2 regions of the Paenibacillus sp. YAF4_2 genome follow, and region 1 is predicted to be linked to the other one. Evidence: predicted binding sites of a transcription regulator. Region 1 holds the regulator's gene; the other holds the start of a gene.

What was found. The regulator Rex, encoded in region 1, represses fermentation and respiration genes when NADH is low (regulators of the CRP and FNR family bind a similar motif). The targets are predictions, from matches to a motif close to TTGTGAAATATTTCACAA.
Region 2: a site for Rex is predicted at 1,995-2,012, ahead of nadA (quinolinate synthase NadA). Genes of this name have one in related genera too.

What each region holds. Positions count from the first base shown of each region.
Region 1 is NZ_JBFRCT010000002.1:695,946-712,522, reverse strand. Features, by position in the region: gene mtnB (methylthioribulose 1-phosphate dehydratase) at 1-510, shown strand, start outside; gene pyrE (orotate phosphoribosyltransferase) at 570-1,106, opposite strand; gene AB4Y93_RS07465 (NUDIX hydrolase) at 1,163-1,612, opposite strand; gene AB4Y93_RS07460 (DUF1572 family protein) at 1,626-1,982, opposite strand; gene AB4Y93_RS07455 (TIGR00266 family protein) at 2,006-2,845, opposite strand; gene AB4Y93_RS07450 (glycoside hydrolase family 127 protein) at 2,924-4,897, opposite strand; gene AB4Y93_RS07445 (helix-turn-helix transcriptional regulator) at 5,035-5,901, shown strand; gene AB4Y93_RS07440 (DnaD domain protein) at 6,181-6,861, opposite strand; gene AB4Y93_RS07435 (acetate/propionate family kinase) at 6,900-8,108, opposite strand; gene AB4Y93_RS07430 (3-hydroxyacyl-CoA dehydrogenase family protein) at 8,108-8,980, opposite strand; gene AB4Y93_RS07425 (AAA family ATPase) at 9,186-10,682, opposite strand; gene AB4Y93_RS07420 (hypothetical protein) at 10,675-11,214, opposite strand; gene AB4Y93_RS07415 (cell wall elongation regulator TseB-like domain-containing protein) at 11,341-11,874, opposite strand; gene AB4Y93_RS07410 (amidohydrolase) at 11,874-13,175, opposite strand; gene AB4Y93_RS07405 (redox-sensing transcriptional repressor Rex) at 13,156-13,815, opposite strand; gene dinG (ATP-dependent DNA helicase DinG) at 13,812-16,577, opposite strand, start outside.
Region 2 is NZ_JBFRCT010000016.1:19,341-35,917, forward strand. Features, by position in the region: gene nadB (L-aspartate oxidase) at 1-947, opposite strand, end outside; gene nadA (quinolinate synthase NadA) at 991-1,929, opposite strand; gene AB4Y93_RS27080 (ABC transporter permease) at 2,177-3,139, opposite strand; gene AB4Y93_RS27085 (ABC transporter permease) at 3,136-4,230, opposite strand; gene AB4Y93_RS27090 (ABC transporter ATP-binding protein) at 4,237-5,781, opposite strand; gene AB4Y93_RS27095 (BMP family lipoprotein) at 5,889-6,962, opposite strand; gene ftsH (ATP-dependent zinc metalloprotease FtsH) at 7,300-9,312, opposite strand; gene hpt (hypoxanthine phosphoribosyltransferase) at 9,416-9,955, opposite strand; gene tilS (tRNA lysidine(34) synthetase TilS) at 10,010-11,440, opposite strand; gene AB4Y93_RS27115 (protein kinase domain-containing protein) at 11,492-12,406, opposite strand; gene AB4Y93_RS27120 (hypothetical protein) at 12,390-13,118, opposite strand; gene spoIIE (stage II sporulation protein E) at 13,346-15,838, opposite strand; gene AB4Y93_RS27130 (hypothetical protein) at 15,894-16,133, shown strand; gene AB4Y93_RS27135 (S1 domain-containing RNA-binding protein) at 16,192-16,577, opposite strand, start outside.

The sequences.
Region 1 (16,577 bases):
GATGAATTCTATTTCGCCATTACAGCAAGCGGCAAAGACAAAACCGTACATACGCCAGAGGATTATCTGTTCGTAGACAAGAACGGCAAAGCCTGCGAAGCAACAAACCTAAAGCCTTCCGCTGAAACGTTGATTCATAATGAGATTTACCGTTTAACAGGTGCAGGAGCCATTTTCCACGTTCATTCCGTTTATAGTGCTGTAATGTCGGAGTGGTTCTGGGAGCGCAGAGCGGTTCCCGTAGACGGCGTTGAGCTGATCAAGGGACTGAACATCTGGGATGAGGAAGCTCACATCGATATTCCAATTGTCTCCAACTTTGCAGAAATTCCTCGTATCGTTCCAGAAGTAACAGAGCGTCTCGACAAGCGGATCCCGGGTATTATCCTTCGCAAACATGGCATCTACGCATGGGGTGCAAATGCATTCGAAGCGAAACGTCATATTGAAGCGTTCGAATTCCTGTTCGAATACGTGTATCGCTGGGAAATGCTGAACGGCAAAAAATAAAAAGAAGATAGAAAAAGAACTGGCCCTCTCGTTCGTTACGAGTAGGGCCAGTTCTTTATTTATAGGCTTATTTCCTCAGACTCAAATAATTCTTCCATCTTGAATAAGGAGTGAACCACGAATTCCGCATCTTCCAGGTTGGCTCTTCCGGCAGGGTCCCTCTCAATGACACATAATACTTCTTTCAATTCCGCGTCATGAGTAAGCAAATCGGCAGCACTCAGCAGTACTTGACCACCGGTTGTGATCACATCCTCGATAATACAGACCTTCTTGCCTGCAATATCCATACCTTCTGCTAGTTTGCTTGTTCCATACTCCTTCGCTCTCTTCCGAACGAAGACCACTGGAATACCCGTCTTTAAGGAAAGTGCTGTGGCGATCGGAATACCGCCCATCTCAAGTCCGGCTAATACTTCTGTTCCTTCAGGAACAAGGGGTGCAAGCTGTTCAGCAATCGCAGCTAGAATTACGGGATTGGATTCAAACAAGTATTTATCGAAGTAATGATTCGATGTTTTTCCTGAACGAAGCTTGAATTCTCCCGTCAATCTTGACGTCTGGATAATCTCTCTTGCAAGTTCTGTTCTGTCCATATATAGTCCCCTTCTCCATGAAAGTTGGATACCATAAAATTGCACCGTCGAACAGTTTAGCAAAACTTACTTGAATTGTCTATGCGGCTAAAGAGAGTTTTTTCTACAAATGGAGTTACAGGAAATTGTTGAATATCGTTTAGATCGATCCAGGCTGCACCCAGGGAGTCTTGACCATCCCCATCTGTCTTGAGCTCCACGTCATTCTTTAGCAATCGAACCTCATATAGGATACCGATATGGTGAAGCTCCTCCATAATATTCTCGCGATAAGGATAAATGATGGTGTACGATAAGGAATCGAGTATCGATCCCTGCACATCAGTAAGCCCAGTCTCCTCTTCAAATTCTCTTAGAAGTGTCTGATAAGGCTCTTCTCCAAACTCAATAGAACCTCCTGGCAAATCCCATTTTCCTGTATGAGGTCCCCTGCTTTTCTTTATTAGAAGCACTTTATTATCTCTAATCAATATGCCATATACCCCAAGATGAGTATGTCTTTGCATCGCCATGCTCCTCTTAGATTGAAGTCGATATATAGTCTTCTTTCAATTGTTGTTTCGCAATATAAAAGATTTGCCCCATATGCTCGGAAAAATGTGCTGCGCATTGATGCAGCATATCCAGATTTGTCCGTTCCTTGCCGCGAATAATCTGTGTTCGTTCAAATTGCTCATCAGCCATCGTTTGAATGGTATCCATAACCACCTGCATTCGAGAGCGGAATTTGAGCACCAACTCATCTCTCTTCATAAAGATAGGCTTTAATTCGGCTTCCCGATCTCGCACAAAATCTTGAAAAAGAATCCCTTTATTAACCCGTTCCAAAATATTGAATTTATTCGTTAACCACATCCGGTTAAAATCATATGGCATGGAGATCTCCTCTATCATTCGTATTAATCGCCTTTCAGCATGTTAAAAATGCCGCCAGCTACGCTGCCCTCATCCTTGCCGCCTGTACCAAAGCCGCGAGGAGCCGCAGCAAATACACGGCTCGCCAATCGGCTGAACGGCAGCGATTGAATATAGACGGAGCCTGGTCCTTCTAATGTTGCAAAGAATAGTCCTTCTCCGCCAAACAAGAAGGTCTTAACGCCTTTCACCATCTCGATACTGTAATTAACACCAGGAGTGAAGGCAACTAAGCAGCCGGTATCCACAAGCAATTTTTCACCCGGATTCAGTTCTTTACGGATAATCGTGCCACCTGCATGCATGAAGGCGAGGCCGTCACCCTCGAGCTTCTGCATAATAAAGCCTTCTCCACCAAAGAAACCTGTTCCGATCTTCCGCTGGAATTCAATGCCTACAGATACTCCCTTCGCCGCAGCGAGGAAGGCATCCTTCTGGCAAATCATTTTACCTCCAACAGCGTGAAGGTCGATCGGAATGATTTTTCCTGGGTATGGTGCAGCAAAGCTTGCTTTCTTCTTGCCCGAGCCTTCGTTCGTAAAAGCCGTCATAAATAAGCTCTCACCCGTTAAAATCCGTTTGCCTGCATTCATCAGCTTGCCCATTAATCCGCTCTGAGACTGACCGCTGCCATCACCAAATATCGCTTCCATATGTATGCCGTCATCCATCATCATAAGGCTTCCTGCTTCCGCAATAACCGTCTCTGAAGGATCCAGCTCAATTTCTACAAACTGCATATCGTCGCCATGAATGAAATAATCGATTTCGTGGTTGCTTTTCAACAAAATCCCCTCCTGATAAATAATTAACACCACTATCATACTATTATTATCCATCCCATTTCTAACAAAAAAGACATACGAAAATTTCGTATGTCTCCCTTCTATTCCAACTTAACCCTATGCTCGAATCCAAACGGTCATCTCGCCACGCTGACGATTCCCCCACAAATAGTACGGAACAGCCTTCAATTTTACCGGTAGCGAAGCCTGCTGCTGTCCATAAGGGCGATATGGCGTTTCTTCCTGCCAGGATCCTTGTTCATCCAAGCGGCCTTCCGCTTCAATCACAATAGCTCCTCCAAGCAGTTCCGAATCGAAGTTTACTTCCAGAGCCGATGATGTCACAAGGGATATGGCTGCAAGTGGACTAGTGTTGTCGATTTCCTCCAGACAGTAGACAAGTGGTCCACGTTCAATGGCAACCTTTCCGGCATTTGCCCGAATCTCAGGATGAGCCGCCGTCAGCTGCGCTTCCATAACTGGCTCCCACTCCACAATATCTCCATGCTGCCAATTCCGATTAACAAGAGCATAGCCATTCTCTGCTTTGTAATCCGCTGCTTCGCCGTTAATACGGAGTACTGCTTTCTCCCTGCACCAGGAAGGAATACGAAGGGCTAGCGTTACTGCTGCACCCGGTACTTCCGTAAACTCGAAACGGACATTCCCTTTCCAAGGCAGCTCTGACTCTTGCTTCAATGTGACAGAGCCGGCATCAAGCTCGAACTGAGCTATGCTGCCAATAAACAGATGTGTATAGATCGTATTTGTTGCGGCAGATACGGTATAAATATAATCGTTTAATGAACTAAGCAGACGTGCTACATTCGGAGGGCAGCAAGAGCAGCCGAACCATTTCTGGCGCTCTGCTTTTACATGATGACGACCCGGATTTTTCTCGGAAGCCTTCGGCCATACTTCAAGCGGATTAACATAGAAATAGTGCTTGCCATCCTGCGACATACTGCCTGCTACGTTGTTAAATAACGCCCGCTCCATGATATCTGCGTATTCGCTCTTTGCTTCCAGCTTCAACATACGCTGTGCAAAGAAGATAAGGCCGATGGACGCACAAGTCTCCGCATAGACCGTATCATTAGGCAGATCGTAATCGAAGGAAAAGGCTTCGCCATGATGAGTGGAACCAATCCCCCCTGTAATATACATCTGCTTTCTGGTCATGTTGTTCCATAAACGCTGGCATGCCTCAAGAAGCTGCTTGTCACCTGTTAATCTTGCCAAATCAGCCATTGCCGTGTACATATAGACTGCGCGGACGGAATGGCCAACGGCCACATCCTGCTCACGCACGGGCTTATGCGCCTGATTATAAGCTAAGTGCTCTACCTTGGGAATAGGCATTTTTCTTCCTGACCAAAGACTGAAACCTTCACGCTGTTTAATATCTTCAATCAGGAAATTCGGCTCCGCTCCACGTTCATCAATAAAGAATTGAGCAAGCTTCAGATAACGGTCTTCTCCTGTCGTCTGATAAAGCTTCACTAAAGCCAGCTCAATCTCCTGATGGCCGTCATACCCTCTCATTTTGCCGGGCTCCAGACCAAATAACGAATCAATATAATCGGCAAATTTGCACATCACATCAAGCAGCTTGCGTTTGCCCGTTGCGTCATAATAGGCAACTGCAGCCTCGATCATATGTCCTGCACAATACAGCTCATGTGCTTCATAGAGATTGGTCCATTGTTTGCCTGGGTCTTTAATTGTAAAATACGTATTTAAATATCCGTTCTCATGCTGCGCCATCGCAATGAGATCGATAACTTCGTCTGCCGTACGCTCTAGCTCTGCATCAGGATGATTCGCTAGAGAATAACCAACGGCCTCCAGCCATTTCGCCACATCACTGTCCTGGAACACCATACCGCCATAAGGCTGCTCTTCAAGCCCTGCCGCTACGCGGAAATTACGAATCGCATAACTTGGCTCTGCATCCGCAATTCGGTCATTCAGGGCATCCCATTGATAGGGAATTACAGTCTCACGTACCAATTCGGTAAAGCGATTCCAAAATGCATCCTTAATATGTACTTCGCTGCTTCCCAGCTGTCCGTTTAATTGCTTTACCATGAAAGTTCCTCCTGATCGAATATAAAAAATTTGATTCTTTCTGATTTCTAGTTTATTCTCGAAAGGATAAGGAAACTACATATAAAACGACCTTCTTTTATATAAAATATAACACTGCCTGAGGAGGCGCTTACCGTATGATTGATGACTCCTATATATCTTTACAGCTGCCTCCTATCCCTTATTACATTACAACCGGATTATCGGAGTACAAGCCTGGCGACCAGCATCCTGACCGTAGGAACCTCGGCTTGTTTGATTTATTGTGGGTGGTCAAAGGAACCTTGTACATCGGAGAAGAAGATAAACAGTGGGAGGTTAGTGCAGGAGAAACGCTGCTCTTGCTACCGAACAAGTATCACTATTCTATAAAGCCTTGTGAGGTTGACACCGACTTTTACTGGATTCATTTCGACTTCAAAGGTGATTGGGCACAGCATGAATCGGATCCAGCCAGTATGCCGCTGCCCATTCGTCAAACTTGGGAAAATCCATATCTCATCCATCTCCCCCAGTATGCCGCACCACCAGAGTTTGCTTTAGCAGAGCGGCATCTCAGCCAATTATTAGCCTATTCCAATGAGCATCAAAGAGGTGTCTACTGGCTGGAGCAGCAATTATTTATAGAGCTGATTGGTGTACTAGAGGAAAGACAAGATCGTTCCAATGCGGATTCGAGAGCCATGAAGCTTGCCAATAAAACCGAGGCTTATATCCGTCAGCATTACCAATCGGATCTAACCAATGCGGTGCTGGCGGAAGCCTTACATTTTCATCCCAACTATATCGTCAGATGTATGAAAGAAATCTATCACTGCTCTCCAATGGAGTATTTACATCGATACCGGTTAGAGCAGGCCAAGCTGCTCTTGATCAAGACAGAATGGTCGATTGCAGATATTGCGGATAAAACCGGTTTTCGTCACCAGCCTTATTTTTCGAACTGCTTCAAAGCCTATGCGGGCATCTCGCCGCTGCGATATCGCAAGCAATTCTCACCATAACGAGTCCACAGAGGAGTTATAAGAAGATGAATCCGTCTCCGAACAATGCCAATGCAGCCAACACTAGCTGATTCCCCGGCCGATATATTGGCGGTATTACATTAAGCGCTTATGTCTGCTCTTCCTCTGGGAGTACTGAAAGGCACAACCATGTTCTCCATTATTGCGGCTGCAGGTCTTTGTATAGCTCTTGTGCTGCTTAAGCACTGGTATGAAAAAAAGCCTTGTACTCTCCAAAAGAGAATACAAGGCTTTTGCTTGTTATAATCGTTATGATGGCTACCCGCGTGGTCCACGGAATTTCTGAGAATGTGCGCGAGCTTCATCCACATTCGTCACTCGATTGCGGCTCCACTCAATTAGAATACGGTCGATGTACCGGAAGTTAAGCTTGCCGGCAAAGACAGCTTCCTTCAAGGCAAAACGGATCAACTCATCCTGATACCGGTCCTGATCCACCCATCCTGTAATCGTCTCACATTCCATCGGTGATAACAGCCGGCCAAATTCCTGCTCGAAGACGGAGAATATATTGCCAGGATCAGGTGCCCGCTTCACCGTTCGGCGCTCTGCCTTCCTCGTCTCCCGCTTTTCTTCTGCTGCCCATTCTGCAGCCTTCAGCATCCACCCGCTCCAGTTATACGTCTCCGACTGGATGCCCGACATGGAATCAATTTGCTCATCAATCGTAAGGAAGCCTTCCTTCATCAGCCGACCAATGGTTGTTTCAACAACTCGTTCTGTAGACCCTGTCCGTTCTGCGAGCTGCTCCATCGTCGGGAACTCAATGCCTTCCGATTCACGGAACAACATCAGCTGCAAGAGCAGCATCACTTCAGCCTCAGAAAGATTCAAGTGGCGGTATGAGCGGAGCAGCAGTGCAGACACATGCACTCCGCCCTCATTCATTACGGCCGCCATGCCGCGCGAATAGGCTTTCCACATGTCTTCGTTGCTCATAATAACCGATCCCTCCGAAGCTTAACTACTCTATTCGATTATTTCGAATCGCCTTTTACAATCGTATACGTATCACGGGCAATCAGCAGTTCTTCGTTCGTGGGAACAACAAGAACTTTCACACGTGATATATCCGTCGAGATTTGGCGTACTTCCTTGCTGCGTACATTATTACGCTCTTCGTCCAACTCAACGCCTAGGAACGAGATACCTTCACATACTGCTTTGCGCAGAACATTCGAGTTCTCGCCAACGCCTGCTGTGAACAAGATAATGTCTACACCGTTCATCGCTGCGGCATAGGCACCAATGTATTTGCGTACACGATACGTATACATATCAAATGCCAGCTTGGCATTCGTATCACCTTCGCCCATTGCTTCTACAATTTCACGCATGTCGCTGCTGATCCCGGAGATCGCGAGCAAGCCGCTATGTTTATTAAGCATGGAGTTCACTTCATTCAAGGTCAAATCTTCTTTGTTCATAACATAAGGAACGATAGCGGGATCAAGATCACCGCTGCGCGTACCCATCATCAAACCTTCAAGAGGTGTCATACCCATGCTTGTATCAAATGACTTGCCATCCAGAATCGCCGTGCAGCTCGCTCCATTACCGATATGGCAGGAGATCATCTTCAGCGATTCAAGCGGCTTGCCAAGGAAGTCAGCAGCCTGCTGGCTCACATATTGATGCGATGTCCCGTGGAAGCCATAACGACGTACTTTGTGACGACGGTACAGGACTTTAGGAATGGGATACAGGTAAGAAGTATTAGGCATCGATTGATGGAAGGCTGTATCAAATACAACCACCTGCGGCACATTCGGCATATTCGCTTCTACCGCGGTAATCCCCATCATATGGGCCGGGTTATGAAGTGGAGCAAGATCAAATAGCTTACGGATCTCCTGCTTCACATCAGCTGTAACAAGCGCCGAGCTCCTGAACACTTCGCCGCCATGGACAACACGATGACCAACGGCATCAATCTCTTCCATTGATTTTACAGCACCATGCTCAGGATGAATCAACATATCTACAACTTTTTTAACCGCAGTGACATGGTCAAGAATCTCACTAACTTGTGTAACATCTGATTTGCCTGGAGACTCATGAGTAACGATCGAAGAATCCATGCCGATCCGCTCTACACGCCCGCTTGCAAGCACTTCTTCCGTCTCCATATTATAAAGCTGATATTTCAGCGAGGAACTTCCTGCATTAATTACGAGTACTTTCATTAGATACGGTCCCCATCCTTGTCATATTTGAAAAATCCTACGCCAGACTTCACACCAAGATGCCCAGCGCGTACCATTTTCTTCAATACAATGGACGGACGGTATTTCAGCTCCCCGTATTCCCGGAACATGCGCTCAAGTGCAGCAAGGATGGAATCAAGTCCAAATCGGTCAGCCATTTCGAACGGACCATTCTGGAAGGAATAACCGATTCGCATGGCATTATCGATATCTTCAGCCGATGCAACGCCTTCCTCAAGCACATGAAGGGCTTCATTAATGAACAGACAAATAAGGCGAGTCGTCACAAAGCCTGGAGACTCGAACACCATGATTCCTTTTTTCTGGATGACTTCATCAACAAATTCTTTCATCGCATCAAATGTAGCATCGGAGGTTTTCAGACCACGCACAATCTCGACTAGGTCGATCTTGGATACGGGATAAATAAAGTGGAGGCCAATGACACGCTCAGGATGGCTAGTTACACTTGCCAGCTCCGTTAAGCTTAACGTGGAGGTATTGCTTGCAATAATAACTGACTCATTACAAATCTCATCCAGCTGTTTAAATACGAGCTTCTTGCTTTCCAGATCTTCTGTTATGGATTCAATGACCAGTTCGCAGTCAGCCAGTTCGTTATACGTCTGGCAAGGATGAATACGATTCAGGATCAGTTTTTTCTCAGCTTGCGTTAGAGCCCATTTCTCGATTTGCTTATCTAAGTTGAGCTCAATCATTTGCATACCGTATGTTAAGCGTTCCTCAGAGCTTTCGATTAAATACACATCCAGCCCTTTAGAAGCAAGCATTTCTGCAATTCCTTGACCCATTGTTCCGGCGCCGATGACACCAATTTTTTTAATAACCATAATTCTTTTGTTTCTCCCCTTGTAGCTATTCTCTTTTTTCGGCATTGAGAATCATTCTCTTTACCTCTCGATCAAATCCATTATAACCTTTTTTACACAAATAAAGAAGGCAACTGGTGTTAATTTGGTGAACACCAAAAAGAGCGGCAGGTCTAACACCCTGCCGTTCTTTTTGTATATTTTTCCATGCTTAGAAGCCTTATTCTTATGCGCTTTTTGACAGTTGACTTAGTAATGTCCGGAACTCATCGCCGCTAAGCGTTTCTTCTCGAATCAGCACGTCCAGCGACTGAGTAAACACTTCTTTTCTTGCTTCCAGCATGGCTTTCGTCTTCATCATCAGCTCATTCAGAATGGAGCTCGTAATATTTGCCCATTTATCGGGAGTCATCATGTTCGCATCAATAATGCCAAGCTCAGTCAGCCCAGATTCGACCATTGTCCGAACAATGTTCAGCGCTTGGTCAAAATCACCACGGGAGCCTGTGCTGCGGCCACCGTAAAAAATTTCTTCCGCTGCAGCACCACCAAGTGCAATCATGATTTGGCTTTCCAGAAAATCCTTCGTGTACAAATATCGATCCTGCTGCGGGTTATGACGGACATATCCAAGCGCCTGACCACGCGGGGATAAAGCAACCTGCGAGACGCTGCCTGGACGCACCAGCTCTGCTGAGATCGCATGGCCCAGTTCATGAAGGGCCACGCGTTCGCGTTCCTCAGCTGTTGATTCCCGGTCTGTTTTCTCACCCATCATCACTTTATCAATTGCCATTGCCAGATGAGACTCCAGAATCGTCTCACTGCTCTCACGCATAGCGTAGATTGCACCTTCGTTCATCACGCTCTCCAGCTGTGCACCTGAGAAACCAAATGATTCAGAAGCAATACGCTCCAGATTAATACCTTCATTAAGCGATTTGTTCGCTGCATGCAGACGCAAAATATGAAGGCGCCCTTTTTTATCCGGCAGTTCAACTCCAATATGACGGTCGAATCGGCCTGGACGCAGCAAAGCGCTATCGAGTATTTCTTTCCGGTTCGTTGCAGCAATGATGAGAATACGTGGTGCTTCATCAGAATGTATACCGTCCATCTCTGTGAGCAGCTGGTTCAACGTCTGATCATATTCTTTATGCTGACCGCCGTCTCGTTTACCGCCAATGACATCAATCTCATCAATAAAGATAACGGCACTTTTCTTACCGGCTTTTTTCGCTTTCTCCCTTGCTTCCTTAAACAAATCACGAATCCGTCCTGCACCTACACCCACATACATCTCAACAAACTCACTGCCGGAGGCAGCTAAATAAATCGAATCGGTATAATGAGCAGCAGCCTTCGCAAGAAGGGTTTTACCAGTCCCTGGAGGGCCCGTCAGCAAAATCCCTTTCATCGGACGGATACCCAGCTTTGCGATCTCCTCTTGTTTAACAAGAAAATCAAGGGCTTCAATCAACTCTTGTTTTGCTCGATCCTGTCCGCCAATCTGGTCAAAGCTCATCGATTCCAGACGAAGCTCTTTGCTGCGTTTCGACCCTGAACTAGCCATCATCCGGCCTTTGCCGCGCGTAGAGAACCATACCCCCGCTCCTAATGCAGCAAGTAACAAGACGGGCATCACATTAACTCCTTTAAAAGCCAGGAAAATAAACAACATCAAACCAAAGCCAGCTGCGATCTCAATCACATATTTACGCATAAGTCGACACCTCCAGCTGCGCTGGAACGCGCGGAAGTACTACATACTTCGTCGAGGTATCATCCTTCAGCGTAATATAGACATTATTATCATCGAGTGCTGTTTCATAACGAACTCCTGCATTCGCAGCAGCTGCTTTTTGAAGGGCATTCGGAATTTCGGAATAATTCTTCTTCTCCATCGCTTCCGCAACATCGAATAAGACCGAAGACCATACTTTATCTAATTGACCACTGGGAACTGCATTTGTAATATCAAGCTGCAATTCGCGGTTGCCAATAGCGTCCTTGCCTTCTTTTGCAATGTTTTCATAGACATCTTTCAATTTCGCATCCGGCTCAAGTGTAACCTGAACCGACACATGATCTTGATCTATAGTAGGAGCATTCGCCGAGGCGACACCTTCAACCTGTCCAATAGACTTCTGAAAAGGAGAAACGACAGCAAATTGCTTATATAACATCCACCCGCCAAACAGCAGCAATGCTGTAGCAACAGCGGACAACACGAATGGGACAATGCGAAGTTTCATTCTTACTCCTCCTCTTAACTCGTTATATATCACTTCGTATATCATCTCTGCCATACGAAAGTATATCATATATCGACATCAAAGGGACGGTGTAAAAACAGGAAAAGGAGCCAGCCGCTTGCGCGGCTAGCTCGCTGTTTTGGCAGGAAGATGATACTCACTCACAAAAGTTCCCGTACGGAAATCGTAGAATGCGTAGCTGTATTTCTCGGGATTATGGCCTTCTGAATAGAAGACTTCCCACACAAGCTGTCCATTTAACGTACCCGGCTGAATTCGTTTGAATTCTGCAGCCGGTTTGGCTTTCAGCACAGCTTGTTTAATTGAGGCTTTAAGTACACCTTCAGATTCCTTGACAATCTGCACGGCCTTATCCGGGCCAATTAACCATACGTATATCACTTCATCCGCGTCATTCTCGCCCTTCACGATCCAAGAAGTCGTATCCCAAACCTGCTTCGTGATGGACGTAACTTTGGTCAAGCTTGCTGCTTTCTGAGCTTGCTCGCGGATCGGACTCTCAGAGTCCCAGAATGGCTTTTGAATCGTATTGTAGTACATGACTACAATCGCGATAACAGCCAGCAAGGCAACAAGAATCACAGCCAGCCAGCGCTTCGGATTCATGACCGAAGAACGTTTTTTAGATGTCGCCCTCATTATGCTTTCAGCAGCCGCTCGAAGCTTGCTTGTGCCTCGTAACGGATTTTCTCTTCATCCATTAGCGTACACTCACCATTTTGAACAACTTTACGGCCATCCACCCACACATGTTTAACATCTCGTCCTGAACCGGAGTAAACAAGATGCGATACGATATCTGTCAAGGGATAATAATGAGGCTGCTCTATGTCGATGGCAATGAAGTCTGCTTTCTTGCCTTCAACCAACTGGCCAATTTTTTCTTCCTGCCATATGGAAAGTGCACCATATACCGTACCCATGCGTAAAGCCTCCATCGCAGGGATAACGGTTGGATCACCGGATACTCCTTTGTGGAGCAGCGCAGCAAATTTGATTTCTTTAAACAGATCCAAATTGTTATTGCTCGCAACACTATCCGTACCAAGCGACACGGTAACGCCTGCGCGCAGCAGTTCAGGTACTCGAGCTATGCCGCTTGCCAGCTTCAGGTTGCTGACAGGATTATGGGATACAGCTACTTTACGGTCAGCCAGCAATGCAATTTCTTCATCATTCAAATGTACCGCATGAGCAACAAGTGCCGGCCGCGAGAAAAAGCCCAGTTTATCCAGATGCTCGACAGGACGAGAACCGTAATCCCGGACATTTTGCTCCACTTCGGCAAGCGTCTCGGACATATGGGTATGAACAGGCAAATCATAATCATGAGCAGCCTGAACAAATTTTTCAATGTAATCCGGTGGGCAAGTATAAGGGGCATGCGGTGAGATCATCGTTGTAATTCGTCCATCCGCTTTACCGTTCCAATCTCGCGCAAAAGCAATTGCTTCTGTCAGCTTCGCCTGCTGGATCTCCTCGGAACAAAGACCAATAACACCACGTGTCAAACAGCCGCGAATACCCGATTGCTCAACCATTGCTGCCACTTGGTCCATTCGGTCATACATATCAACAAAAGCTGTTGTACCCGTCTTCAGCATCTCGACAATAGCCAAAGCACTGCCTGCACGAGTATCTTGATCGATATATTTGCCTTCCATCGGCCACATTTTTTGCTCGAGCCATACTTGCAGGTTTTGGTCATCAGAGTAACCACGGAGCAGGGACATAGCCGCATGGCCATGTGTATTAATAAGGCCCGGCATAAAAGCAAGCTTGCTGCCGTCTAATCGTTCCACTTGTTCATCCAGCCCAGTTGGAGCTGTCTCACCGATATATGTAATCTGATCATCGGTTACAACCATGTGTCCCCTGAAGACCGAATTGGTATCATTCATCGTGACAAACAGGCCATTTTCAATCCATAATTGAGCCATCTTCAAGTTCATTCCTTTCTTTATTCAAATAATAAGCTAGGCTCAGCAGTTCTCTTGTAAAGTCTGCGTGGTGAATCCGGATATGCTCTGGTAACCGCAATATAGCCGGAGCAAAATTCAAGATCCCTTCAATACCCGCTTCTACGAACTGATTCGCTACATTTTGCGCTTCCGGACCGGGAACGGTAATAATGCCGATCCGGATATTATTTTCCTCTACGACAGCCTTCAGCTTCTCCATTGGCATAATCGGCAGATTATTAATCATTGTCCCAATCTTGCTTGGATGATCGTCGAATACGGCGACAATTTTCATATTGTCTTTCGAGTACTTATTGTAATTACACAATGCATGTCCCAAGTTACCGGCACCAACAAGTGCAACATTAATCCGCTGGTCAAGCTTTAGAATCTGTTGAATCTTCTCAATCAAATAAGAGACGTCGTACCCAATACCCTTACGGCCGAAATCACCGAAATAAGCAAGGTCCTTCCGAATTTGGGCGGGATTGAGGTCTAGCTTGAGTCCCAGCTCCTGCGAGGAAACGGTTTGTACTTCACGGTTGTACAATTCGTTTAACACCTGCAGATAGATGGGCAGCCGTCTGACGACGGCCTCTGATATTTTCGCCTGCTTCACCCGTTTGCCCCCTCTTCCGATTGCAGCCATTCCCGCATTCGCGCTACCATCTGATCCGTATGCATGGTTTCAATCTTTGGACCAGGCAATGAATAGAGGAAATGTTTGCCGTAATACGTATCAATGACTCGCGTATCGTAGATAATAACAATCCCCTTGTCCTTCGTCGTACGAACAAGTCTTCCGAAGCCCTGCTTGAAGCGGATAACCGCTTGTGGAATCGATAGCTTCATAAACGGATTTTGCTTTTGCTTCTGCAATAGCTCCGACTTTGCTTCAACTAGCGGATGATTCGGCGGTTGGAAAGGCAAACGGACGATCGCAAGGCAGGTCAATGCCTCACCTGGAATGTCTACCCCTTCCCAGAAGCTGCTAGTGCCAAGCAAAACCGTTTCGGGCGACTGGGTGAACCGTCTCGTGAGCTTTGTCCGGTTACCGCTGTCAATACCTTGTCCTAGCACTTGAATACCCGAGCCTGCCAAGGCTTCCTTAAGTGGCTCATAGACCTGCTTCAGCATCCGATATGAAGTGAACAGCACAAGCATGCGTCCTTTTGTTTCTACTGCTGCATCCGCAAGCGAGTCCACCAACATAGTAGTAAACTGCTGATCGCCCCCAGCACCTTTTAGAGTTGGGAAATTACGCGGAATAATGACCAGAGCCTGTTCACGATAATTGAACGGCGAAGGAAGCTGAACGGTCTTGAGCCGATTATTTTCTTCAAAACCTTCTAGTCCGAGCTGCTCCTCCGCATACTGGAACGATTTATGAACAGACAATGTTGCAGAAGTAAGCACAATGCTGTCCTTCACATCAAAGAAATATTGCTGAAGCTGTTTGCTGACATCTACCGGAACAGCATAAAGATGAACAGACCGATAGCGGTAAGCCATGCTCGCTTCAATCCAATACACTTCCGAATTTTGCTCCATCTTGAGGAAGGTACGCAGATCATCCTTTACTCTAGTCAAATCACGAACAACGCCATTGAGATCTGTGATAAGTCCTTGAATTGTCTGGTCATCGAGTCTTTCTTTAATATCCGATGCCATTTTATCCACTGTCTTAACGACCCGGCTGAGCTCGGTATGCACATTTGTTTCTATATTCAATACATCGTCCCAGCCTGCCGGAGGGGTGTCACTGCGCAATCGGCAAACCGCCTGACCGTTATCATTACCGGCCTCTCCAGACTCGCCAACAAAGGCATATAAGAGCTCAAACAGCTTATCCCAGTGCTCCTTGACGTCTTGGAAGATCGGAATAACCGTATCAATGGTTTCCGTCCATGCTTGTACCCGCTCATCATCTTCCTGCTGCAAACGCAGTCTAAGTGCTGGCAAGAGACCAGAACGATTATCTTTAAATAGTCTTGTCGTTTGATGTGCTAAGGAGAAGTAATTAATTTGCATGCCAAGATGTTTGCCGGCTACCTCTTCTACATGATGAGCCTCATCAATAATTAAGTGGCTATACGATGGAAGAAGCCTATGATCCGCTTGAACATCCGTAAACAGCATGGAATGATTCGTGATGCATACATCAGCAATATTGGCTTCATGCTTCGCGCGGTGATAATAACAACGCTTGAACCATGGACATTGGCGATTTAAACAGGAATCCGCGTCACTGGCCACCGTCGACCAGAAGTCAGATCCTTTATTGCCGAAGTTGAGCTCCTCTTGATCTCCGGTCTCAGTCTCGCTGAGCCAGACCACCATTTGAGAAGCTGTAATCGCATCATCGATGGGAGCAACTAGATCCTTGGTATTAATTTTACTTTCAAATTTACGCAGACATAAATAATTGCCTCTTCCCTTAAAGATGGAGGCACGGAAATCAAAAGGCAGTATCTCGCGAAGAAGCGGTACATCTCGATGCCTCAGCTGCTCCTGCAAATTGATGGTATGGGTGCTTACAACAATTTTACTTTCCTGTTTAATCCCGTAATACAAAGATGGAATCAGATAACCAAGTGATTTGCCGGTTCCTGTCCCCGCTTCAATCAGCAGATGCCGGTCATTGCAGAGCGAGTCATATACCTCATGAAACATCGTCGTCTGCGCTTCCCGCTCCTCATAGTTCGGGTATTTCTCCATGAATCGCTGCTTGATGCCGTCCAAATATTGCTCAAAAGACATATCCTTCAGCTGATCCGCTTCCTGATCTGCACGTGCTGGCTGCTCTTCGGTCCATTCACCAGCCTTCAGGGCAAACTGATTGAAATACTGATAAGTATTCATATCAATGGAGGTGTGAAGTTCAGCTTGTTTTTGGATTTCGGCCATAAACCAGCTTAGATCGCTTCCGTTGTCTATAAGAAAGGATAGCCGCTGCAAAGTAAGCAGCGGCAATTTCTTAAGCTTCCGAACCGATTGGGCGAATAATTGCGCAGTCGCTATCGCATCGCTATCTGCTCGGTGATGCTGTTCATGGGTAATGCCAAACAGCTCCGTGACAGCGCCAAGCTGATACGTAGTAATCGAAGGATACAGCACTCTTAGCAGCTCAATCGTATCAAGTCTGCGACCGATAAAGGGATGATACCCGCATCGGTCGAGAGCCTGATTCAGAAAGCCTGCGTCAAAGTTTACGTTATGAGCAACGAGTACAGCATCCTCTAAATGAGGGATGAGCTGCATAAGCACCTCATCCAGCTCAGGAGCGTCCGCTACCATAGCAGCATCGATACCCGTTAACTGCGTAATAAATGCCGGAATTTCTATTGTAGGACGAACGAAGGAACTAAACGTTTCCTCGAT
Region 2 (16,577 bases), on a different contig from region 1:
GATTCATGCGTCACATCGAGATACACGAACGTCGACTTTGTCTCTTCCATTTCACTGACAATAGCGCGTGCGACAACATCACGAGGTGCAAGCTCAAGCTGAGCATGATAACGATCCATGAAACGCTCGCCCCGAATATTACGCAGAATCGCACCTTCGCCCCGAACTGCCTCGGAGATGAGGAAGCGTGGTGCACCCGGATAACAAAGGGAAGTCGGATGGAATTGAACAAATTCCATATCTTGAATGAGCGCACCTGCACGGTAAGCCATAGCAACACCATCTCCGGTTGCTACATCCGGATTAGTCGTATAACGATACAGCTGACCTGTTCCACCGGAACACAAGATGGTTGCTTTGCCCCGCACGTATAGACGCTGCCCGTCCGGCTTCTGAACGATCGCCCCACAGCATTCGCCATCCTGTGTCACGAGGTCGATGACAAAATGATCATCCCACACGTCAATGCCTGGATCCTCTGTTGCTTTTTCCGACAAAGCGCGTACGATTTCAAAGCCTGTTGCGTCTCCGTTCGCATGAAGAATACGACGCTGGCTATGCGCCCCTTCCTTGGTAAGCGCAAATTCACCGTTCTCAAGGTCGAACTGTGTACCCATGCTGATGAGATTGCTGACGCCTCCTGGACCTTCATGGACAAGGACATTAACCGCATCTTCTGAGCAAAGACCTGCGCCTGCAATAAGCGTATCCTCGCGGTGATAGGCCGGTGAATCGTCATCCGAAATAACCGCAGCGATACCCCCTTGAGCGTAACGCGTATTGCTGTCGAGCAAAGATTTTTTCGTAATCATTAAGACCGAATGGTTCTTCTCACTTGCCAATAATGCGGTAAAAAGACCGGCAATGCCGGCCCCGATCACAAGTACGTCCTTCTCTATAACTGGCAAGTCCTCTAACGACAGGTCAACGAGGTATCTTGGTATCATATTAATAATGCGCCTCCAAGCATAGGAGTAGCGCATGCTCCTCCTATTTAACGAGTAACATGCGCTCCAGGGACTTACGGGCTTGCTCCGCAACATGCTCTGGAACGTAGATTTGAGGCTGCATGGTTTCGAGACATTTCACCAGCTTCTTCAAGTTGTTCACTTTCATGTTCGGACAAACCAAATATTTGGATGCAAAATGGAATGTTTTGTTCGGGCTGTCCAGACGAAGCTGGTAACCAGTACCATCTTCTGTACCAACGATAAACTCCTGACAATCCGATTCCTTGCAATATTTAAGAATAGCTGTCGTGCTGCCGACAAAATCGCCAAGCTCCACAACCTCAGGACGGCATTCCGGATGCACAACGAATTGCGCGTTCGGGTATTTCGCCTTCATTTCCTCAACGTCTTTCACCGTCAGCATATCATGCGTGTTGCAGTAGCCTTCCCAGATAATCATCTTTTTGTCTGTATTCTGCTGCACGTAGTGGCCCAGGTTTTTGTCCGGTACCCAGATCACTTCATCGCCTTCTACCGAGTTTACCACTTTAACGGCATTCGCTGATGTACAGCAAATATCCGTCTCTGCTTTAATGTCTGCGGAAGAATTGATATAAGTGACAACGGTTGCGTTAGGATGCTGTGCTTTCAGCTTACGCAAGCCTTCCACGTTAACCATGTCTGCCATCGGGCAGCCGGCACGTTCGTCAGGAATAATAACCGTTTTGTTAGGAGCAAGAATTTTCGCGCTTTCTCCCATAAAATGAACCCCGCAAAAGACGATAACATCCGCATCAGTCTCTGCAGCCTTCTGAGCGAGCAAGAAAGAATCCCCGCGGAAATCCGCAACCTCTTGAATTTCATCCCGTTGATAGTAATGAGCCAGAATAATTGCATTTCGTTCTTTCTTTAATTGCATGAGCCGTTCACGCAGTTCACGATTCTGTTCCGCCTTGCGTTCCAGCGCCAGCGCTTCCACAGTTGATCCTCTCCTCTTATGAGGGATGGGTGGTGAGTCCCATTCCGATTAATGGCTTACCGACTTTGTGAATTGATGCACAAACTCAGTCAAGTCAATGGCTTAAATGTGATTGATTTGTTAAGGTTTAATTTACTCCACGTGCAGGATGCTGTCAATGCATTAAATAAGAAAAAGCCCTCTTCTCCGCCTGCGAATTTCGCATAAGGACAGAGAAGAGGACTTAGCGTAAAAAACACGAACTTCCTTACCTTTTTGCTGGATCGTACGGTTCACCAAGCGCACTAGGTGCTGACGAACGTCCCACTGCCCCTGCCAAAACAATAAGGGTCAGTAAATACGGCAGCATATAGAAGAACTCATTCGGAATATGATGCGACCACTCGAACAACTGCGCCCAGTTCCGAAGTGCCTGCGCCATCCCGAAGAAGATCGCCGCACCGGCAACACCAAGCGGATTCCATTTGCCGAAAATAACAGCCGCTATCGCAATAAAGCCTTGTCCGGAAATCGTGTTATGAGCAAAGTTGCTTGTTGTCGTGAGCGCGATTGTTGCGCCACCGAGACCAGCTAAAGCGCCGCTCAGCATAACGCCGATATAGCGGTATTTGGTTACGCTGATGCCAACCGTATCCGCCGAGCTTGGATGCTCACCTACAGCACGCAGACGAAGGCCGAAGGTCGTACGGTACAGCACGAAGTAGCTGAGAATAACAACGCCAATCACAATATAAGTTGTTGGATATGCGGTGAAGATCCCTTTACCCAGTAATGGAATATCGGAGAGACCTGGTATAGCAACCGGATTAAATACGTACTCCAGTGTTGGAGTCTGTCCGGAGCCTTCGTACAAGTTCTTGGTCAGATAAATGGCGAGCCCTGCTGCCAAGATATTAATAACGACCCCAACAATGGTCTGATCTGCACGGAACGTAATCGTTGCTACAGCATGCAGCAGTGAGACTATTACGCCAAAGACTAGACCGGCAAGCAATCCAAGCCAAGGAGCACCATGCTTCATGCCGCCCTGAATGGCTTGGTCAGTGATAACTGCAGCAGCGAAAGCGCCTGAAATCATAAGTCCTTCAAGACCGATGTTAATGACACCCGATCGCTCTGAGAAGAGTCCACCAAGGCCGGTGAAGATAAGCGCTGTCGAGAAGACTAGCGTAATGCTTATTAATTGACCAATTGTATCTAATGCGTTCATCGTGCACCGCCTCCTTCCGATTTGCCCTTATTCGAACGGCGAATCATAAATGGTTTAAGGAAGAATTTCACCAAACCATGCGAAGCGACGAAGAAGATAATCGAACCAATAACGATACGAACAATCTCAGGCGGTACATTTGCACCAAAGCTCATACCCGCCGAACCATAGCTTAATCCGCCGAACAGAACAGCACCAAGGAATACGCCAATTGGTGTATTGCCGCCAAGAAGTGCTACAGCGATACCGTCAAACCCATACCCCCATGATGCAGCCATTACCGTCTGGTAGCCGAACACGCCTAGAATTTCAAAGACGCCTCCAAGACCGGCGAACACGCCGCTGATAAACATCGAAGTGATGATTGTACGGTTAACGTTCATACCGGCATACAGCGCAGCGTTCGGGTTGAGACCCACTGCACGAAGCTCATAACCTTTTTTCGTACGCCACAAGATCACATAAAAGACGATTAAGCCAATAATCGCAAATAATGTACCCCAATGCATACGGGCATTACCCATACTTTCGGACAACCATTTGATCGATACAAGCGCTGATTCATGAATTGGCTTCGATTTCTGCTGCCCTTCCATAACGAGATATGTACCCACGATATAGTTAGAGAGGAAAAGCGCAATCCAGTTCAGCATAATCGAGGAAATAACCTCATTTACACCACGTGCAGCTTTCAAATAACCGGAGAGCGCCGCCCACAGGCCGCCAAACAGACCACCAACAATAATCGCAAGAGGTGCATGGAGGTACCATGGCAAATCAAGCGTAACACCAACGATCGTTGCTCCTGTCATGCCCATCATAAATTGGCCTTCTGCCCCGATATTGAAGAGGCCCGTACGGAAAGCAAATGCTACTGCAATCCCTGTAAAAATAAGTGGTGTGATGGCACGAATCGCTTCACCGATGTCGTAAGGGCTGCCAAACAGCTTCTTCACGAGAGAGGAGTAAGCTAGAATCGGATCATATCCACCGGCGAGCATCGCAAGCCCGCCACAAATGAGACCTAGAATGATTGCGACAAGCGGCACCAGAAAGGATGACTTGTCGAATATTTTTCTCATCGTATTCATATCGTACTACCCCCTCCCTTCTGCTGTAGCAGCTGCTGCTGCATCACCAGCCATCATCAGGCCAAGCTGTTGATCATCACGATGATCAGCATCCACTTCACCCATTAAGCGGCCTTCGTACATAACGGCAATTCGGTCCGACAAGGAGTACAGCTCATCCAGCTCAAACGAAATAAGCAGAATAGCTTTTCCTTGATTACGTGCTTCAATGAGCCGTTTATGTACGTACTCGATTGCACCAATATCAAGCCCCCGTGTAGGCTGTACAGCAATTAAGAGATCTGGATTTTTCCACAGCTCCCGGGCGATAATCGCCTTCTGCTGGTTACCGCCGGACAAAGAACGGGCTTTCGCATGAATACCTGAACCACGAACATCAAATTCATTAACAAGTTTATCTGCCAGTACATCCATCGCCTTGAAATCGATGAAGCCGTTCTTGCCGAATTGCGGATCAAAGTAACTGCCGAGAATCATATTCTCGCTTAGTGTAAAATCAAGCACCAGACCATGCTTATGACGATCCTCTGGAATATGGCTTACGCCGGAGAGTGACACTTGGCGAGGCGATCGATTCGTAATATCGCGGCCATTCATATTAACGCTCCCGCCTGACACGCCTCTCATTCCAGTAATCGCATAAACAAGTTCGCTTTGTCCGTTCCCGTCTACACCTGCAATACCTAAAATCTCACCAGCTCGTACATTAAGGCTGATACCATCCAGCACCTGTTTCCCTTGATCACCTTTCATACGAAGTGAATCAATGGACAGCACAACTTCGCCAGGCTCCTGTTTCGATTTCTCGACTTCGAAGGTGACGTCTCTGCCAACCATCAATTCAGCCAAATGCCGTTCATTTGTTTCTGAGGTTGGAAGGGTACGAATGACCTTACCTCTTCGGATAACCGTTACGGTATCCGCAAGCGCCATAACCTCTTTCAACTTATGGGTAATGAGAATGATTGATTTGCCTTCAGCCGACAAGTTGCGCAAAATTTGAATAAGCTCTTCAATTTCCTGTACCGTCAGCACCGCTGTAGGCTCGTCAAAGATCAGAATATCTGCACCGCGGTACAAGGTTTTTAGAATCTCGACCCGTTGCTGCATGCCCACCGTAATATCTTTAATCCGCACCTGCGGCTCTACTTTCAATCCATAACGTTCGGAGAGCTCCCGAACTTTTACATTTGCTTTTTTATATTTTAAAAATCCAAACTTAGACGGTTCGTTGCCAAGCACGATATTTTCCGCTACCGTAAACGGCTGTACAAGCTTGAAATGCTGATGGACCATGCCGATCCCAAGTTCAATTGCCTTACCCGCTCCGTCAATAACGGTTTTGTTGCCATTTACCCAAATCTCGCCTTCTTCCGGCTGATACAAGCCAAACAGAATATTCATCAGCGTCGATTTACCCGCGCCATTCTCGCCAAGCAGAGCATGAATCTCGCCTTTTTTCAGTTCAAAATTGATGTTGTCATTGGCTACTAATCCTGGAAAACGCTTCGTAATCCCTTTTAGTTCAACAGCCGTTGTGCTCCGGTCCATACCTTCATCATCCCCCCGGTTTTCTACCTCTATGGCAAAAAAGGACAAGACCGGCTGGAGCCGGCCTTGCCTTGAGACAGCGACATCAAATAATTTTCATCTGAAAATTATTCAGTAGGCACTTTAATCTCGCCGCTGATGATTTTTTGTTTGTACTCTTCAACTTTTGCAAGTACATCAGCTGGTACGTTTTTCGTTGAAGTATCTGGCAAGCCTACGCCGTTGTCTTTCAGACCAAGCGTAACGACTTGACCGCCTTGCCAATTACCATCGATTAGGTCTTTCGATACTTTATATACTGCAGCTTCTACACCTTTCATCATCGAAGTCAGTGTAATTGCGTCACCGAATTCAAGCGATTGGTCTTTGTCTACGCCGATTACCCACACGTCTTTACCAGCATCTTTACGAGTCTTCGCTTCATTGAACACACCGTTACCGGATGCGCCCGATGCATGGAAGATGATGTCGACGCCAGCGTCATACATCGTTGCAGCCGCTTGTTTACCAAGGTCAGGCTTGGAGAAGTCACCTACATAGTTAATTTTCATGCTTTTCGCAGCTTCAGGGTTAACCGCTTCGATCCCTGCTTTGAAGCCTGCTTCGAATTTTTTAATAACTGGAATTTCCATGCCGCCTACAAAACCGATTTTATTCGTTTTTGTCATCAGACCAGCAACTACACCAACGAGGAAGGAACCTTCGTTCTCTGCGAACGCAACCGATTCAACATTTGGCAGTGCTTCTGTTGGCGTTGCATCAATTAGTCCGAACTTGGAATCTGGGTTTTCCTTTGCTACCTTAGTCATCGCATCCGAGAAGAGGAAACCAATGCCCCAAGTCAGATCATATTTCTCAGATACGAACGCTCTCAGGTTAGGCTCCATGTCCGCATCGCTTTTACTTTCAAGATATTTACTCTCTGCGCCGGTATCAGCTGTTACTTTCTTCAGAGCTTCCCATGCGCTTTGGTTAAAGGATTTGTCATTTACGCCGCCAACATCTGTTGCCATACCGATCTTCAGCTTGGAAGCCGGGGCTTTAGAAGTGTCCGGGGATGCAGTCTCTGCATTGCCGCCTGTGTTTGTATTGTTACTGTTCTCGTTCTTGTTACCACATGCGGACAAGACTACTGTCAGCGCCAGGATAATCATAAGCATTAAACTAACTTGTTTCTTCATTCCTGTTCTCTCCCCTGCCTTTTATTTGTTAAGGGCATCGCACTATCCTTATTATTCTTGATGTCCACCGCCACTATTCTCCTAATTATAATTACAATCTAACAGCCGTCAATCATATTATGTCAACTAATTTAACACAGAAATTATGTTCACAAATTATTGTCCCAGTTATGTAACATTTGTGCGAGTTTTGTTCGGAATATTCGCACAAATAACTCACACAAAACCCATTCACCTGCTTGTTATTACCCCTTAAATCCGAACGTTTAAACATTTAACGTACAAAAAACAGCTGCCCTTCGCTTGCAATTAGCAAACATAGGACAGCTGTTCTGTCTTAAGATCCTTTATTCGGATCTTCGTCGTCTGGTTTTTGTTCGTTCAGATCAGGAGGTGTAATCTCGCCCGCATCACGGGTTTGAATACGAACCTTCACGCCGCCGATCGTATCCACGATAGGTTCGGAAGAAGATTCAGCCGCGGCGTTACCTTCTCCAGAAGGCTCATCTCCGCCAACGATCTCGCCGGATTCGATCAAATTCTTGATTTGCTCAAGCTCAAGTGTTTCTTCTTTAAGCAGCGTTTGAGCAATCAAATGTACTTCTCTGCTCTTCTCAGTCAACAACTGCTTCGCACGAGTGTAGCAATCATTGATAAAGTTTTGCATTTCTTGGTCAATCTCATAAGCGATCTTATCCGAATAGTTCTGTTCATGACCAAGATCACGACCCAAGAATACTTGGCCTTGCGTTTGGCCAAACTGCATCGGACCAAGCTTATCACTCATACCGTATTCCATAATCATACTGCGTACGATGCCGGTAGCTTGCTTGAAGTCGCTATAAGCGCCGGTACCAATCTCGCCGATAAACAACTCTTCTGCAACACGTCCGCCAAGCAGGCCCGTTACTTTATCAAGAAGCTCTTGCTTCGTTACGAGCATACGATCTTCCTTCGGAAGCATAATGACATAACCGCCAGCGCGTCCGCGTGGAATAATCGTAACTTTATGAACCATGTCGGCATGCTCCAGGAAGTAGCCAACAATGGTATGACCTGCTTCGTGGTACGCGACGATACGTTTCTCGCGGTCACTGATGACACGGCTCTTCTTCTCCGTACCAACAATAACGCGGTCAATCGCTTCATCAACTTCACGCATGGCGATATCTTTCTTATTGCGGCGGGCCGCAAGGAGGGCTGCTTCGTTCAGCAAGTTCTCCAGATCCGCACCAGTAAAGCCAGTCGTACGCTTCGCAATAACATCCAGCTTAACATCATTATTAAGCGGCTTGTTGCGAGCATGTACTTTAAGTACGGCTTCACGGCCTTTTACATCTGGGCGGTCAACCGTGATTTGACGGTCGAAACGTCCTGGACGAAGAAGTGCCGGGTCAAGAATATCCGGACGGTTCGTCGCTGCGACGATAATAATGCCTTCGTTCGCACCAAAGCCATCCATCTCAACGAGCAATTGATTGAGCGTTTGCTCACGCTCGTCATGGCCGCCGCCAAGACCGGCGCCACGTTGACGACCAACTGCGTCAATCTCATCAATAAAGATGATACATGGTGCATTTTTCTTCGCATTCTCGAACAAGTCACGGACACGGGATGCGCCGACACCGACGAACATTTCGACGAAGTCCGAACCGGAGATACTGAAGAATGGAACGCCAGCCTCGCCTGCTACAGCGCGGGCAAGAAGCGTTTTACCAGTACCCGGAGGACCTACAAGCAATACGCCCTTCGGAATACGTGCGCCAACCATGTTAAACTTGCGAGGATCCTTCAGGAAGTCAACGACTTCGACAAGCTCTTGCTTCTCTTCGTCGGCACCTGCCACATCCTCAAACGTGATGCGCTTCTTCTCTTCGTTGTACAGCCTTGCACGGCTTTTGCCAAAGTTCATCACTTTGCCGCCGCCGCCCTGAGCTTGATTCATCAGGAAGAAGAACAAAATAAATATGATCACAAACGGAATAATGGAAGTAAGGAACGTAAGCCAGATGCTAGGTGTATCCATTGGCTTATAGTTAAGCTTAAATCCGTATTGTTTCTCTGCGGCGAGAATATCTTCGCCAGCTTCCAAACCTACCCTCGATGAGAACTGTTTCTCCCCGTTCTTCGAGTCTGCAGGCGGCTCTTTATATTTACCGGAAACCAAGTAAGTATAACCATCGTACTTCACGGTCAGCTCTTCTACGTTGTTTGAACTGATGGCTTGGCGAAGCTGATCGTATCGAATTCCGACGGTAGTATTATTCTGGCTGCTGATAAACTGAATAATCCCAACCGTTACTAAAAAGATGATCAAATAAAATCCAGTATTGCGGATGATCCGATTCATCCCCTACCTCCTCTCAAGACGCTTCTAATATTTTAACATAGCATGACTTTCCATCTCAATAGAACCAATATGAGGGGGAGGCATGCCGGCGTAACCGCAAATTCTATTTCTCGTAAACTTCCGGTTTCAGAATGCCAATGAACGGAAGATTGCGGTACTTCTCTGCATAGTCGAGGCCGTAGCCCACAACAAATTCATCCGGCAATGAGAAGCCTGTGTAGTCCGCTTCCAGATCAACCGAACGGCGCGCTGGCTTATCGAACAGTGTTGCAACGGTTACGGACTTGGCATTGCGGCGCTCAAGAACATCAATCAGGTAGCTGAGTGTCAGACCGCTGTCAATAATATCTTCGACGATCAGCACATCACGACCTTCTACAGAAGCATCAAGATCTTTAATAATCTTGACGACACCAGATGATTTGGTCGAAGCTCCATAGCTCGATACGGCCATAAAGTCGATCTCAAGTTTAATCGGCATCTCTTTAACCAGGTCGGACATGAATATGAATGCACCTTTGAGGACGCAAATAACGAGCGGATTACGCCCATCGAAGTCACGGCTAAGTGTCTCGCCGAGTTCCTTCACTTTCGCCCTAATTTGTCCTTCGTCATAGAGTACCTCTTTAATATCGTTCAACAAAATGTAAATCCTCCTATATCTTTCACATTATAATTATGAATACAGCAGTGCTTCTTATTCGTTCTCTATTCGAATGAACAGGAAGTCCGTTGTCTCATGATCGATTAGCGCATGGCTCGAACGTCTGATACCCGGTACCCATAGCAAGCAGTCGTCCGCATCAACCAAAAGCGGATAACGCTCACGCTCGGATGGCGCGATCTTTTCGTCAACGAACATATCTTGCACTTTTTTGGAGCCGTTTAATCCTAAAACTTGAATTCGGTCACCCGGCTTCCGATTACGTACAGTAAGCGGAAAAACCAGACTCGCCGCATCGAAGCAAACCTCGTTTCTGCCTGCCGGCCTAACCGCCTCGCCCCGTTTGAGATGCTTAATAAACAGCGTACGGCCTCCAGCTGTTACCCGCATGTCAGCGGAATCACGGGTAATGACGTGTGCATACGCTTCAGGCATAATCGCCGCAGCAGTATTAAGCACTCGAACCCACCGGATGCTGCTATACTCACGGATGCATCGAACACCCGAGCCTGCATCATACCGCCAGGTACTCGGGGCTGCAGAAGCCGCCGCAAGCCGCATGGTCTCAATCGCATCAAAGGAGCCAATTTCTGCATCCTGCGAAAGATAATTTAATATTAGTTTAATCAATCTTCTTTGTAAAGCGACATGAAGACCTGAGAGCGTACCAGCATCCATCTTGCATTCACCCGGAGTCAGCGATACAAGATCAACGAGCAGCCTCTGCGCTTCATTCTCCATCCATTCGTCTTCCGCCCCTGCTACATCGGCCATTCTCCGGAGCGAATGAGTGAGCTGGGGATTATATTGTGAAAGATACGGTATAACATCAAGCCGAACGACATTACGAAAATAATATTTCTCATTGTTGCTGCTGTCGAGGCAATACGGAATATCCTGCTCCGTACAATAGCGTACAATGTCTGACTTGTTCATACGAAGTAATGGACGTATAAGTTCCACGTTTTTTTCAGTCCGTTTGGCAGCCATACCTGCAAGACCTGTTAAACCTGCTCCGCGGATGATATGCATCAGCACCGTCTCCGCTTGATCATCGGCATGATGCGCCAGCGCGACAGCCGAAGCTTTATACTTAGCTGCTATGTCATGCAGGAAGGCATAACGCTTCTCACGTGACGCGGACGAGGCGTTCATCCCGGTTTCTTCTATGTAAGCCGGCATATCAAGCTCAATCATCTCGAAGGATACGCCAAGTTTCGCTGCATATTGGCGTACAATCTCCGCCTCATGCCGCGATTCTGCCTTCCGGAAGCCGTGATTTACATGGGCAGCTATGATCGTGAGTTCATCTTGCTGCGCTGCTGCGCATAGCAGATGAAGCAAAGCCATAGAATCGGGACCGCCGGATACGGCAGCCACGATTCGGTCGCCTTTCGACCATAGCTGTTCAGTCGCTGCATACCTCAACATGTCAAGCAGCAGCTTATGGTCCCCCATTTCCATCGCTTATGTATCTCCCCGTCCCTATATTTTAAATCTAATACCGAACTTCCTTTATATACCCCCGCGAAGCAGCCAGTAAACCGAGATCCCCAGCACTACCGCGGATACAGCTGCAAGTCCCTTTAGCCACCCTGGTGTCTTCGGGCTGATTCGCGTGTCTCTGCGGTGCAGCAGTCTCCGCCACGCTTCAGCCCCTTCAGCCGCATCGTAGAACCTTCCCGCCATCGCTTGCTTTAACCAGCCAGCCACTGGGGCCAGTCCTTTACACTCGCTAATAAGACGCTCTAGCTCCTCAGTCGAACGGGTCTGCGGCAGCCCTGCTGTCAGCGCCTGCAGCTTCTTAGGCTCATGAAGCATAATACAGAGTACTGCAAAAGAAAAGAGATCGTATCTGGCATCTGCCGAACGAGAGCCCGAGTTCCAATAACCCCGGTCATAAATCTCGGTAAATTGCCTTATCCCTTTACCCATCGCGGTGACACCACCGTAATCCACCAGCTCGACATACCCGTAATCGGCGGTCAGTACATTATCAATCTTCAAATCGCCGAATACCCAACCCTTACGGTGCAGCTCAGCAAGCTTGCCAAGCAGGTTCAGACCAATGAGCGGAAACCACTCCGGCCCATTTTTCGTCAAAAATTCAGAAATCGTTACTCCACGTACGTACCTCATAATATAGAAAGGATATTCTTTGCCGTCCGGCCCGAGGAGATCGTCAACATCATAGAGATAGGTCAACTTCCGATCTTGCTTCTCGAGCGCCTGCAGTACATTAATCTCTGACTGCAGATCAACCGCATCCATTCCTACCTTCAGTGCGCACCAGCCGCGGTCAGCATGAACGAGATAAACTTTGCCGTTCGCTCCCTCTCCAAGCAGCCGCTCGACACGATAACGGGCATTCTTCCACTTTCCCGTCACAACCGTACCGCGGCGGAGACTCAACTTAAACGACGTAGTCACTCATCATCCCATCCGTTTCATCGTCATTGCTCTTCTTACCATAATCCCCCTGCCGGTAAAAATCAATGACCTGCATAATCGCCGGGCCAGTTGGTGTCGTGCCGCTCATCGGCAATTTTGTAAATATGGAAGAAATACCTTTCAAATTATCGGTCCAGCTCAGGTCAAGCTTACAGTCTTCTCCATACTTCGTGCTTGGAAAATGAAATACGGCAATCTCGCTATGGCCTTGACGTGCCTGCATACTTAACATTAAGTCATGGATCGCTTCTTCCACTGCGCGAAGCTTTGGCTTCATGCTTGCACTTGCATCAATTAGCAGGGCAACCTGCAGCTTCGACGTCTCCCCAAGCTCATCAATGACCCGAACAACCTCACTGCGCTTCTCCGGCGGCAGTGCCTCGATGGAGCCGTTGCCAAGCACCTGCTTCAACTCCTTCTGCACTGCCAGCTGTATCGTTTGCACAGCGGTTTTCCGCGTCATCATCTGAACCGTTTGCGACAGCTGTCGTGTATTTACAAGCCTGCTGAGGCCACCTCCGGCACGGGCGACTTCCTCGATTTCTGCCGCTCCAAGCTCTCCTACATCACCGTAATCCAAGATACCTACGACATTCACGGCAATTCCTTCGGCCTTGGCATGCGCAGCCGCAACAACCGGACTCATGCCGACATTCGAGCAGCCGTCGGTCACTAGCAAAATTTGCTTCATCTTTATTGCCTCCTCTTCAAAACAGCATAACCTCTCTATCAGTTTTGCCTTTTGAAGCGAGGGATAAACCGCTAGAATGCCCTATTTCCCGAGAAATTATGCTGCAGCTCTAGTGAATGGACAAAGAAGGGACTCTAGTAAAGCAGCAAAAAGGCTCCTTGGCCAAAGCGCAGTCTGCTGCGCTTCAGCCTAAGAGCCTGCATTCGCCCATCTCCCATGTACCCCCTTTAACTAACCGTACGAGGTCGTTCCAGCCGGGTAAGCCCAGGCCAGCGGAAGGACGCCCATTCCGGCAAATGTTTATCGATCCGTGCCACAAGCACCGTCATATCATCATTTATATCCCCTTCATGGTGCCTTACGACGGTTTCAAGCAGAGCATCCGCCATCTCCTGCGGGTCATCTGTCTTCAGCTCCTGAAGGATCCGCTTCATCCACATCTCCTTATTAACCGCATGACCAGGCGCGTCATAAATACCGTCACTCATCATGACAATCGTATCACCAGGCTGCAGCGGCATAGAGATCAGATCGAAATCAATGTCCTGTAAAATACCAACCGGCAAATTATTCGCCGATACTGGAATCACTTCGCTTCCCCGTTTAATAAAGCTTGGCGTTGAGCCAATCTTCATAAAGGTTGTCTTCGCCGTGTACAGATCAATCATGGCTAGATCAATCGTCGCGAACACTTCATCTGGCGACCTGAGCAGCAGAATGGAGTTCACAGATTTAATCGCCAGCTTCTCATCCATCCCGGACTTCAGCAGCTGCTGCAAAATCGACAGCGCCGCGCTGCTTTCCTGCCGCGCCCGCTCCCCATTACCCATTCCATCACTGATCGCCACAGCGAACTTGCCGTTGCCAAGCTCGACCATGCTGAAGCTGTCTCCCGACAGCAAGTCTCCGCCCTTCGCTGCCCCGGCTATGCCTGTCTCCACCTCAAACTCCTTGGCTGATCCGAACACAACAAGTGTCGGCTCCCCATTCTTCTCAGGTGGTCTCTCCGACTTAACGGCCACATGCTCGCCAAGAATATCGGATAAGAGCGGAGCAATAATTTTACGGCATTCGTTATGACCCCTGCTGAAATGATGATACAATTCGATTTCGACATTCCCCTCTTCCAAATTAATGACTTCAAGCTCCTGAATCGATAATCCCAGTCCCTCCAATGCTTCTCTAATCTGTTCTTCCTGCAAATGAAGCGTTTGTCCCTCCCTTTTAATTTCGTGTGCCAAATCCTCCATGACCTGTGACACGCCCGATAATTGATCCGCGACAAGCTGCCTGGAATCGAATATTTGCTTCTTCCAGTGCATATCATTCTTATAAAGCTCGTACTCCTGCTCTATAATGCCAAGCACCTGTGCTGGCTTAGAGCAGTGAGAAGCCCATGTGCGAGGCATATTATGCGTAGGTACGCGGTCCTCCTCCACCGCTGAGATCATATCCTTCATCATTTGATAGGTTTGATAGTACTTGCCCTCCCAGCAAGCTCGGTTCCGGTGGCAGCCTTCACAGCTTCGCGCAGATACTGCCTGCATAAAATGATTAACTTCCTCCTCCTTCTTCACCGGCACAGCTGCTCCGTTCAGCTGTCCGAAGCTGCGGGAAAGCTGGCGGAATACTTCTGAATATTGTGAGACCCGCTCCGCTGTTACGTCGCGCACTCGTTTGGCATACTCATGCTGCGACTTGGCATGCTCGTTTGTGCCAGGCACATAACGGGCAATGGTTCGAATCATAATTTTTGGGGTAAGCATAAGCAATACAGCTGCTGCCACAGACTCCCAGGTCGAGGTCATCACATCCGAACCGCTGCCGACATAGACGGCAAGGATCGAGGTGCCAAGCAGCATACCGAAGGCAACGGCGGCTTTGCCGCCTTCCCTCAATAGTCCAGCGAGCAGCCCGGCGAAAGCGAGCAGACTCATCTGCACAACCGCATTAAAGTCGGCGAGGCTCAATATAAGACCCGCCACTACGCCTACACAGGCGCCTAGCGGTGCCCCTCCTGCCAGTGCAAATAGCAGCAGCAAGAATCGCGACATAATATGTTCAACGGAAAGACCGTATATTTGCCAGCCTACCGCCCCGGTCATGACGGAGGCAAGCAGAATCATAAGACATATAATTTCCTCATTCTTAAGGGATGCGGTCTTCTTCGACATAGTCAACACTGGTATCGCTTGTATAAAGACAAGCGTAAGCACGAAGCTGAGCGCCGCTTCCACTACAACCATCATAAAGTTATACCAATTCATCACATCTCCTATGAAGAGTCCAAATAGCTGCACAACCAGGGTGGAGATAAAGACGAGTAAGGGTGCGGTCCCAAGCTCCGCTTTTTCGTATGCCTCCAGACCTTTAAATAATAGAAATAGAACGGCCAGCTCCATCCCGATCCATAAGGGTGCTGGCGTAACGGCGAACCAACTCCCGGCAATAAGGGATGCTGCCGTCCAGCCGAAGGCATCCTTGCGCAAGAAGTAGATAACCGCGAAGTACGCGGCAGCAAAGGGCATGAGCGATTCCAGAATGACAGCTCGTCCAAGTAGAAAGCCCAGCGCGACAAGCATAATGGTCCACTTCTTCGCAAGAACGAGCTGGACAGCCCTTCGTGATGATAACCACCCACGCCCCTTATCCATTATGGTACTTCCCCATCCCATTTGTTGCTCTCCTGCAGGAAACATAATCACATTTTCTTTCTTCATCTCGAACACCACCTATTCTGGTTTATTGTGTTTCCAATTATAGGAGCATGTCCGTATGAAGTTTGTCAGTTTACCGTGGGCGTGCAAAAGTTTTTTCCGACAAAGTAAAATCCAACGCCCACAAATTGTCAACGCTTTCAAAACCGCGCCAGAACTGGCTTTAAACGTGACACGAGACTATTGGCACATAAGACACTTCAACAAAAAACGTCGCGCCCTGCCTTTTGCTGCCTGCAAATCTTTGTTTTCTGCTGTCGGGATTGCTAAGAGTATCGGGGAAATAACTATATTTTAAAAAATAAAAAAGCAGAACCGTTTAGGTTCTGCTCTCATATGATTGTATAAAATCCAGCTTAGACTCGTTTAGCACCGCGTCCGCCGCGTTTGCCTTCGGTATTTTTCTTCAGGGAGGAAATCCGTTCTTCGCTATCCTTCAGGAAGCGAGACATTTTATCCTCGAATGACGGTTTGTTGTAAGACGGTCTGCCAGCTGACTGCTTGTTGAATGGACGTCCACCACGGTCTTGACCACCGCCGCCGCCGCCTCCACGGTTAAAACCTCCACCACCGCCTCCACTTGGGCGTGGCTCGCGTTGTGGTGGTGCTTGGCCTTCAGGCCGGTCAACTGCCTGTTTAATGGAAAGTCCGATCTTGCCGTCTTTATCAACGTTGATCACTTTGACTTTAACAACATCGTCAATTTTCAGGTGATCCTTCACGTCTTTGACGTAGTTGTCGG